Regions from separate parts of the Geobacillus sp. FSL K6-0789 genome, predicted to be linked through region 1. Evidence: riboswitches for the same ligand, from Rfam matches in the RefSeq annotation. Region 1 holds a riboswitch; each other region holds the start of a gene.
What was found. A riboswitch is a leader RNA that binds a small molecule or an ion and turns the genes downstream of it on or off. The one in region 1 is predicted to bind S-adenosylmethionine.
Positions count from the first base shown of each region.

Region 2: linked by a shared signal. The riboswitch ahead of NSQ51_RS14330 (methionine ABC transporter ATP-binding protein) and the one ahead of NSQ51_RS06575 (AraC family transcriptional regulator) in region 1 are both predicted to bind S-adenosylmethionine.
Region 3: linked by a shared signal. The riboswitch ahead of NSQ51_RS04610 (IS1182 family transposase) and the one ahead of NSQ51_RS06575 (AraC family transcriptional regulator) in region 1 are both predicted to bind S-adenosylmethionine.

Region 1 is NZ_CP151966.1:1,252,668-1,255,938, reverse strand. It holds gene mscL (large conductance mechanosensitive channel protein MscL) at 144-539, shown strand; partial or broken gene NSQ51_RS06585 (YjiH family protein) at 622-789, opposite strand; partial or broken gene NSQ51_RS06580 (YjiH family protein) at 1,305-1,439, opposite strand; partial or broken gene NSQ51_RS06575 (AraC family transcriptional regulator) at 1,494-1,670, opposite strand; SAM riboswitch class I at 1,851-1,955, opposite strand; gene opp4A (oligopeptide ABC transporter substrate-binding protein) at 2,006-3,271, opposite strand, start outside.
Region 2 is NZ_CP151966.1:2,684,193-2,687,463, reverse strand. It holds gene NSQ51_RS14345 (toprim domain-containing protein) at 1-308, shown strand, start outside; gene NSQ51_RS14340 (thioredoxin family protein) at 305-619, shown strand; gene NSQ51_RS14335 (hypothetical protein) at 773-1,117, shown strand; SAM riboswitch class I at 1,191-1,300, shown strand; gene NSQ51_RS14330 (methionine ABC transporter ATP-binding protein) at 1,389-2,417, shown strand; gene NSQ51_RS14325 (methionine ABC transporter permease) at 2,407-3,075, shown strand; gene NSQ51_RS14320 (MetQ/NlpA family ABC transporter substrate-binding protein) at 3,091-3,271, shown strand, end outside.
Region 3 is NZ_CP151966.1:871,868-875,138, reverse strand. It holds gene NSQ51_RS04620 (pyridoxal phosphate-dependent aminotransferase) at 1-241, opposite strand, end outside; gene NSQ51_RS04615 (carbon-nitrogen family hydrolase) at 338-1,153, shown strand; SAM riboswitch class I at 1,247-1,415, shown strand; gene NSQ51_RS04610 (IS1182 family transposase) at 1,600-3,150, shown strand.

The DNA.
Region 1 (3,271 bases):
TTCCCCCTTTTGTTTTGGTTGATGAACGTATTCTATAATATATAAAAACCAATTGATTTGCTACGATTTAAGCTAAAAAGTTTCAATGTTGCGGCCGGTCGGGTATAATAGCAGACGAACATTTTCTTCGGAAGGAGATGACCATGTGGAACGAGTTTAAAAAATTCGCCGTCCGCGGCAATGTCATCGATTTAGCCGTTGGGGTGATCATCGGCGGGGCGTTTGGCAAAATCGTTTCCTCGCTCGTCAATGACATCATCATGCCGCTTGTCGGGCTGATTCTAGGCGGCATCAATTTCAGCGATTTGTCTTGGAAAGTCGGCAAAGCGGAAGTGAAATATGGGGCGTTTATCCAAACAGTCGTCGATTTTTTGATCATCGCGTTTTCGATTTTCCTGTTTGTGAAATTGATCAACACGCTGTATGAACGGGTGAAAAAGCAGGAAGAGGTGAAGGAAACCGCACCGACGCTGACGAAAGAGGAGGAGCTATTGACAGAAATTCGCGATTTGTTAAAGCAGCAGCGGGAAACGACGTGAAAGCCTGTCTGGAAGATGGACAGGCTTTCATGGCGCTGAAACTTCTCAATCGGGTTGATGGAATGGCGGCGAACCCGAAAATCGCAGCCAACAGCGGTTCAGGGATTTGCAACAGAAGGGTGAATGGGTAGAACAGGTAACCCAACCAGTCAAACACCGGCGTATATTCAGCGAGCAACAGCCCGATCAGTCCGACTGACATAATGGACGGCAAAATGCCCATCATCATGATGAAGCCATCGCGCAAGTTCTCCCATGTTATGAGTAATGTTAAAAATGGTAAAAAATATTAAAGAAATATAATACCTGAATCCGTGACAGCAGCTCATCAAAAGCACCGGAAAACGTAATCATATCAAGGGTTTAGCCCAGTTTCGGATGTTCACTTATTGAGTGAAAAGCAAAAAGTGTGATATTTGTTGATTTATCAAGCTTTCTCAGCAGTTTGAACGCGTTTTTATCACGGATTCAGGTAATAAAAAACATTACTCTTTACTAAGATACGGATATCTTAGATGGCTGTAACACCACAGCCTCTACTCCATAGCTTTTGTTAAAAGCATTTGGAGATACTTTTTTAATTATTTGATAAGCTCCATTCACGTCTGCATTTATTAAAATCCCTTTATTGGATTTAAATAAACCTCTTTTAATTCTTCTGTTTTTATTATAATTTTCTTTGGTTGGAGCTTCTCCGTCTAAAAATGATGTTCCGCTTGTATAAGACTCTTCAGTTACTATTAACTTAATCCCAACTTCTTCACATGTCACGGATACAGTGGAAAAGCCGGTAGCGATGATCGCCGCTTCTTTCACGGTATATTTGCCTTCTTTGAACACTTTATTAGTGATCAATAACCCAATGGAGTAGCTGCCGACAAAGGAAGCGACGGCGTCGATCAAACGGCGGGCATCGACGGCTTTTGTCATTAAGAAAAAGGCGGTGCCTGGCAAGTGGAACAACCGATATAAAAATAAAATCAATTCTTGAACGATGCGATACAAGACGGGATTGTACAAAATGTCTTGAAAAATGCGCATATACTCCCGCTCGGTTCCGCCGCGGTCAAGGCCGTATGTTTTCATAAACCGGCGGATTTGTGCCAAGATGCTTGTCAGCCGCCGCCTTAGAGTCAAACCGGATGAGCTCCGCCTGCACACAGCGCATGACACAAACGGAGAACGCTGCGGCAGGGAGATGAGCGGCCATGCAAGCACGGAGCGAAACCGCCTCCTCCACTGTTTCTCCTTCACCTCCCATCGACAAAAACCCCCTTCGCCTCGGAATGAGGCGAAAGGGGTCATGAGCCGTTCTTATCATCCAAAGCGAAACCGCTTTGCGGGTGTTAGCACCTTGCCTGCGGCAGGTTGCTGTGGGGTCATCAAGCCCGTTCTCTCGCCCACTCTTGATAAGACGTATGCAATTTATCTTCTATCTTATCGTACATCATCAAAGGCAACAATCGTCATTGTTCGACTTCCGGTTGCTCGGACGTGACGCCGACATCTTTCCACGTCAGTTTCGAGCTCGGGTCAACCGTAAAGTTGGCGACGCGGTTGTTGACGGCATAAATGGACAAACCATACAACGTCGGGATGACCGGAACTTCTTCGTTCATCAGCTGTTGCCATTCACTGTAAATTTTCCGGCGATACTCCTTGTCAAACGCCTGCTCGGAATGGCCTTTTTCCAGCAGCTCATCATTTTTCTCGTTCACCCAACGCGAGTAGTTGAACATGGCGTTGCGGCCGTACAATCCGTACGGGTCGACGTCCGTTCCAGTTGACCAAGCGGCGGCGTAGACATCCACTTTCGGATCGTCTTTTTCGACCATATCGTAGAAGGAGTTGAACTCCGCCAAGCGTCCGTCTACAAGCTGAACATCGAGACCCACATCTTTCCAGCATTGCATATAAAATTTGGCCAGCGGTTCAGCGATGTCCCCACCGCTCATCGCCAAGAAGTTGATCTTGAATTTTTTGCCGTTTGGATCTTCGCGGAGGCCATCGCCATCCACATCTTTATATCCCGCTTCATCCAGCAATTGTTTCGCTTTTTCCGGATTGTACGTATACCCTTTGATGGAACTGTCATGATAGCCCGGGAACGACGGCGGAATGAGCGTGTTCGCCGGGAAGCGCAAACCATGATACAGGCGGTCGGCCACCTCTTGGTTGTTGATGGCGTACGCCATGGCTTGGCGCAGTTTTTTGTTTTGGAATTTCGGATTGTCCATTACGTTTTCCTGCTTTTTCGCATCCCAATGGCCGAGTTTAAAGCCGATATAGCTGTACGACAAACCCACTCTACCGATAAACTGAATGTTTTTCGTCCCTTTCGCGTTCAAATATTGGTCAGTCGGGAACCCAGCGACGTCAATTTCGCCTTTTTTCAGCGCTTGCAGGACGACTTGCGGGCTGACGACTTTCAAAATGACGCCTTCCAAGTTCGGTTTGCCAGCCCAGTAGTCATCATTGCGAACAAACTCTACCGACTCGCCCGGAACGATTTTCTTCACTTTAAACGGACCGAACCCGATCGGTTTTTTCCGGATTTTATCCGATTTCGCCAAGTCTTTGATCGGAATGTCTTTCAAGTAATGCTTCGGCAGCGGATACGCCCAAATGCCAGTCAACACCGACGGATTGGCCTGTTTCCATGTGATCGTCAACGTCTTTTTGTCGATGACTTTAATGCCGGAAATTTTATCCGCTTTGCCGCTGTGATATTC
Region 2 (3,271 bases), 1.4 Mb from region 1:
AAGTGGCGGCCGTGCTGAACGAGCCGGTTGTCATCATTTGCACGAACGGCACGATCAGCGATGCGCGCCTTGAGGAGCTGGCCGATGAACTCGAAGGGCGGGATGTGTACGTGCTCGCCGATGCCGACGAGGCGGGGGAAAAATTGCGCCGGCAGTTCCGCCGGGTGTTTCCGGAAGCAGGGCATATTTACATTGACCGGGCGTATCGCGAAGTGGCCGCCGCCCCGATCTGGCATTTGGCGCATGTGCTGCTGCGCGCCCATTTTGACGTCCGTATCGAATCGTTCATGAGAGGAAGAGGCGAGTGAACACAATCGGTCGAAACGATATTAAGCGAATGGTGGAAGGGGAGCCGCTTCTCGCTCTTTCGTTGTATACCCCACTGTGCGGCACGTGCCAGTTGGCGAGGCGCATGCTTGTTGTCCTAGAACAATTGTTTCCGGACATACCGTTTTGCGAAACGGACATCAACTACATCCCCGAGCAGGCGGCGGCGTGGAAAATTGAAAGCGTTCCGTGCTTGCTTCTTTTCGCCGGCGGAGAGATCATCGGCAAATGGTATGCGTTCCATTCGGTCCCTTATTTGTACGAAGCAATCCGCGCCCGTTTGCCGCGTTGACGATCCGCCATTTTTTGACGCCGTTTGACACATTTCATGGGAAATGACAAAAACGGCGTTGGTTCGCCACGGCGGCTGTCGAGATTTTTGTAAAGGATTCTCCCCCTTCGGCATGGAAATAAAAGGACAAAGGAGATGGGGGGAGGATGCTCAATGGAAATGTGCGAGTTGGTAGGACAGTTTATGGAACGGATGCAAACGTTGCGCCATTTGTTGCCGATTTTGCCGGATGAGCAGCTGTATGTTCGCTTTGAAAGCGAGGAAGAGACCGCCATGGTGGCGCTCGGCAAGGAGCTTACTGCCGGAAGGGAACCTGATGAACGGAACGTCTTGACGGTGCACGGCTCCAAAAAAGCACTTTGCTCGCTTTTAGACGGCGAGCTGAAGCTGCAGCAGCTCGTCCGGCTGCGCGAAGTGCATGTATCGGGAAGCTTTCGTCATCTGTTGCTGCTTGAGTCGCTCCTCCATTTGGCTAAGCCATATCGGCATGTTGGGTGAAATTTTTATTGACAATGTTCGACACAAGGTGATACAATCACAGTTGTAGTCAATCGAATAGGCGATTGTTGCGCTCTTATCAAGAGAGGTGGAGGGATGTGCCCAATGAAGCCCGGCAACCGTCAGCGCGTGCGCTGAAAAGGTGCCAATTCACACAAAGCGGCCTGCTTTGAGAGATAAGAGACGGAATGGTGCACAATACCTTTCTGTTCTCTGCGGGCAGAAAGGTTTTCTTTTTGCGCTCCGCCGCCTTGGGGAGGAAGGTGAAACGATGATTACACTCGAACATGTGACAAAGATCTATCAAGCGGCTAACGGCTCGGTCACGGCCGTCGACAATGTGTCGCTTGAGATTCGCGAAGGGGAAATTTTCGGCATTATCGGCTACAGCGGCGCGGGGAAAAGTACGCTCATCCGCTTGCTCAATGGGCTCGAGAAGCCGACGGGTGGCCGGGTGGTCGTCGCCGGCCGCGACATGGGGCGCATCAAAGGGCGGGAGCTGCGCAAGGCGCGTCAAGAGATCGGGATGATTTTCCAACATTTCAACTTGCTTTGGTCGCGCACAGTGCGGGAAAACATTGCGTTTCCGCTCGAGATTGCGGGTGTTCCGAAAGCGGAGCGGCAAAAACGGGTCGATGAATTGATCGAGCTCGTCGGGCTCACGGGGCGGGAAGAGGCGTATCCGTCGCAGTTGAGCGGCGGGCAAAAGCAGCGTGTCGGCATTGCCCGGGCGCTCGCCAACAACCCGAAAGTGCTGCTTTGCGACGAGGCGACATCGGCGTTGGACCCGCAGACGACCGATGCGATTTTGGACTTGCTCGTTGACATCAACAAGCGGCTCGGGCTGACGATCGTGCTGATCACCCATGAAATGCACGTCATCCGCAAAATTTGCGACCGCGTCGCCGTGATGGAAAACGGCAAAATCGTTGAGCAAGGCGACGTGTTGCACGTGTTCCGCAACCCGCAGCAGCCGATCACGAAGCGGTTCGTCAAGCAGCTCGTCGAGCCGGAAGAGACGGAAGAGGCGATTTCCCATTTGTTTGGCCAATACCCGAGCGGGCTGATCGCGCAGCTGACGTTTGTCGGCGCGGCGGCCGGCCAGCCGCTCATCAGCCAGGTCGTGCGGCAATTTGCCGTCGATATGAATATTTTGCAAGGGAAAATTTCGCAAACCCATCAAGGCGCTTATGGGGTGCTGTTTGTGCACATCAATGGGGCGGCGGATGAAATTGACCGGGCGCTTGGCTACATTCAAAGCCAGCAGGTGGCGGTGGAGGTGATTCACGATGCTCGCTAACCTCCTGCCGAACGTCCAATGGGAGACGATGTGGGCGGCGACGGTCGAGACGCTGTATATGACGGGAGTGGCGGTGGCGGCCACTTTCGTTCTCGGAATCGTTCTTGGCTTGCTTCTATTTTTGACAGCGAAGGGCAACCTATGGGAAAACCGGTTTGTCAATACCGTGATTGCGGCGTTTGTGAACATTTTCCGCTCCATTCCGTTTATTATTTTGATCATTTTGCTCATTCCGTTTACCACCTGGCTCGTCGGGACGATGCTTGGCGCCAATGCGGCGCTGCCGGCTTTGATCATTGGGGCCGCACCGTTTTACGCCCGCATGGTGGAGATTGCCCTTCGCGAAATTGATAAAGGCGTCATCGAAGCAGCCCAAGCGATGGGCGCCTCAACGTGGACGATCATTTGGAAAGTGTTGCTGCCGGAGTCATTGCCGGCGCTTGTCTCCGGCATTACGGTGACGGCGGTGTCGCTCGTCAGCTATACAGCGATGGCTGGAGCCATCGGCGCCGGCGGGCTTGGGAACTTGGCGTATTTGGAAGGGTTCCAGCGCAACCATAACGATGTGACATTTGTCGCAACCGTATTGGTGTTGGTCATTGTATTTATCATTCAGCTGATCGGTGACTTTGTCACTTCGAAAATCGATAAACGATAAAGGGGGAAACAACTGATGAAGAAATGGTTGGGTGTGTTGCTCGCCGCCATTCTCGTGCTCGCTTTGGCGGCATGCGGCGGCAACAATAACGACAGCGCGGAAGGCGGCAAAGACGGCAAATTGGTGAAGTTGAAAGTCGGTGCGTCGAACGTGCCGCATGCGGAAATTTTGGAAAAAGCGAAACCGATTTTGAAAG
Region 3 (3,271 bases), 380 kb from region 1:
CGGCTTTTTTCAAAAACGAGTAGCCTTGAAACGGCGAATATTTATGGTATTTCGGATTGGCCGCCGCCCGCTGCATCGCCTCGACGATATGCTTTGGCGTCGGCTGATCCGGATTGCCCTGCCCTAAGTTGATCACATCATAACCCGCCTTGATCTTCGCACCGACTTTCGCCACGAGCGAGGCGAAAAACTGCTTCGGCAGCTGTTCAAGCAGTTCGGAAAAGGGAAATTCGATCGTCATCGTCCACACCTTCTCAAACATTCTTGAAATTCTAGTGCAACATCATATATCGTTAAAAGCAAAATGTAAAGAAAATTTTTTCCGAGGTGAACGCTCATGACGATCCGCATCGCCTGCCTGCAGCTTGACATTGCATTTGGCGATCCAGCAAAAAACGAACAGCAAGCCGAACAGGCCGTGGAATCCGCTGCCAAAGACGGCGCTGACATCATCGTGCTGCCAGAGTTATGGACGACCGGCTACGATTTGACGCGCCTGGATGAAATTGCCGACGAAGGCGCCGAACGGGCGAAGGCGCTCGCTTCCCGATTGGCGCAAACGTACGGCGTCCATTTCGTCGCCGGTTCGGTCGCCAAAAAAACAGCCGCCGGCGTGACAAACACGATGATCGTGGCCAACCGCCATGGCCAAATCGTCGGCGAATACAGCAAGCTTCACCTGTTCCAATTGATGGATGAACATTTGTATTTGCAGCCGGGAAACGAGCCAGGCTTGTTCTCGCTTGACGGGCTGCCGTGCGCTGGGGTCATTTGCTATGACATCCGATTTCCGGAGTGGATTCGCGCCCATGCGTTGGCCGGAGCGGAAGTGCTGTTTGTCGTCGCCGAATGGCCGCTTCCCCGCCTTCACCATTGGCGGACGCTCCTGATGGCGCGGGCGATTGAAAACCAATGCTATGTCGTCGCTTGCAATCGGGCCGGACGAGACCCGAACAACGTGTTCGCCGGCCATTCGCTCATCATCGACCCGTGGGGCGAAATTATCGCCGAGGCGGACGAGAAGCCGGGCATTCTCTCGGCCGACATCGATCCCTCGCTCGTTGCGGACGTCCGCGCACGCATCCCGGTGTTTGCCGACCGCCGGCCGCACGATTATGAAGAGGCGGCAAAAAAATTTTTCAAAACGTATTGACAATCCGCCAGCCCAACCTGTATCATTCGAATCAAGCAACCAAACGATTGTTAACATCGTGAAAATTGCAAAAACTTAATAGCTAGATCGGTACTCTTATCAAGAGTTGGCTGAGGGAATTGGCCCAATGAAGCCCAGCAACCGACCGTAATGCTATCGTGAGATAGGGCGCACGCCAAAGGCGGCGCCGGAAGCGAACCGCTTCCGCAGGGCACGGTGCTAAGTCCAACAGAAAGACCGATGTCTTTCTGAAAGATAAGAGGCGCGAAGACGATGCATCTTCAAGCCTCTTTCCGTATGCGAAAGAGGCAAGGGGCTGACCCAAAACGCGAATGCGTTTTGGGATCAGCCCCCACTTTTTTGCCTCAAATATAGAAGAATCGCCCTTTTTTCTGGTAGAATAGAGTCACCAAAACCACTACCACCGAAAGAAGGGCGATTCTTTTATGAAACATGATCATATTTCCTTTAAAGAGTATACCATGGACAACCTCTCTTTGCCAAGCAACATCGCCGATCTCATTCCACGGGATAACATGGCCCACGTGGTTCATGAGATGGTTGAACGCATCCCGATGGAGACGTTTCTTGCTTACTACAAAGGAGGGGGCGCCTCCGCCTATCATCCGAAAATGATGACCAAAATTCTCCTTTACGCTTACACCCAAAAAATGTATCATGGCCGTGAGATTGCACGGCAGCTCGAAGTCCACCTTCCCCTCATGTGGCTAAGTGGATTTCAAAAGCCGGACTTCCGCTCCATCAATCGGTTTCGTTCGGAGCGGATGAAAGACCTGATTGACGACCTGTTCCGGGAAATGATCACGCTGCTCGTGGCCGACGGCTATGTCAAGATGGAAGATTATTTTGTGGATGGAACGAAAATTGAAGCGAATGCCAACCGGTACACCTTCGTTTGGCGCAAATCGGCTGAGAAGTACCAGGAGAAACTCCAAGCCAATGTCGATCGGCTGATTGCCCAGATCGAGGCGATCGTGGAAGAAGAAAAGGCGGAAGACATCGACCCTTCGCCGGCCTTTACGTCAGAAGAAATCCGAAAGAAAACCGAGGAGTGGGAAAAACGGTTGGAGGCCGAGCCGGACAACCAACCGTTGAAGAAGGCCATCAAGAAGATGAAGGAGGACTACTTGCCCCGCAGTGAAAAGTATGAACACCAACTCCATGTATGCGGGGATCGCAACAGCTATTCCAAGACCGATGTGGATGCCACCTTCATGCGGTTGAAGGAGGATCACATGCGAAACGGCCAGCTCAAGCCGGCCTATAACGTACAGGTGGGTTCTTCCGGCCAATTTATTTTGGGGTATTCCCTTCATCAGAGGCCGGGCGACACTCGTTGTCTTCTCCCGCATTTGGAGACCGTTCGAGAGAAGTACGGCGTGGAACCCGAACGTTTGATCGCTGACGCGGCTTATGGCTCGGAAGAGAACTACGTGAAGCTGGAAGAGAAGCACATATCGGCCTTGATCAAGTACCATACGTATGAGAAGGAGAACACGCGCAAGGTCAAGAAAAATCCGCATCATCAGCAGAATTGGACCTATGTGGAAGAAGAAGACGTTTGGATTTGCGCCAATGGGAAAAAGCTGGTTCGCACCGGAACTTCGAAACAGACCACGGAATCAGGATACACCTCGGTCACCCGACACTACCAATGCCATGAATGCGAAGGATGTCCGTTCCGTTCGGCCTGCACGACTTCCAAGTATGGACGAACCACGCAATGGAACCCCATCTATCATGAACAAAAACAGAAAGCCCGCGAACGGTTGGAGAGTGAAGAAGGGCAAGCCCGATACCGCCAACGCCAAACCGACATTGAGAGTGTATTTGGGCAAATCAAACAAAATCGCGGGTTTCGTCGCTTTGTCCTGCGAGGCCTCCAAAAAGTTTCCATCGAATGGGGGCTGGTTTGTGCTGCCCACAATCTTCTCAAAAAAGCCGCTAGGGACAAGCAATTGTCCTTGGTGGCGTAAATGAGGGGGAGAACAGAGTCGGAATTTTGTTCCGTTTGGTAAAATATACAAAAACCAGAGAGGGCTGACTCCAAAAGTCCGCTTTTTGGCGGACTTTTGGGTCAGCCCCTTTTTCATTTGC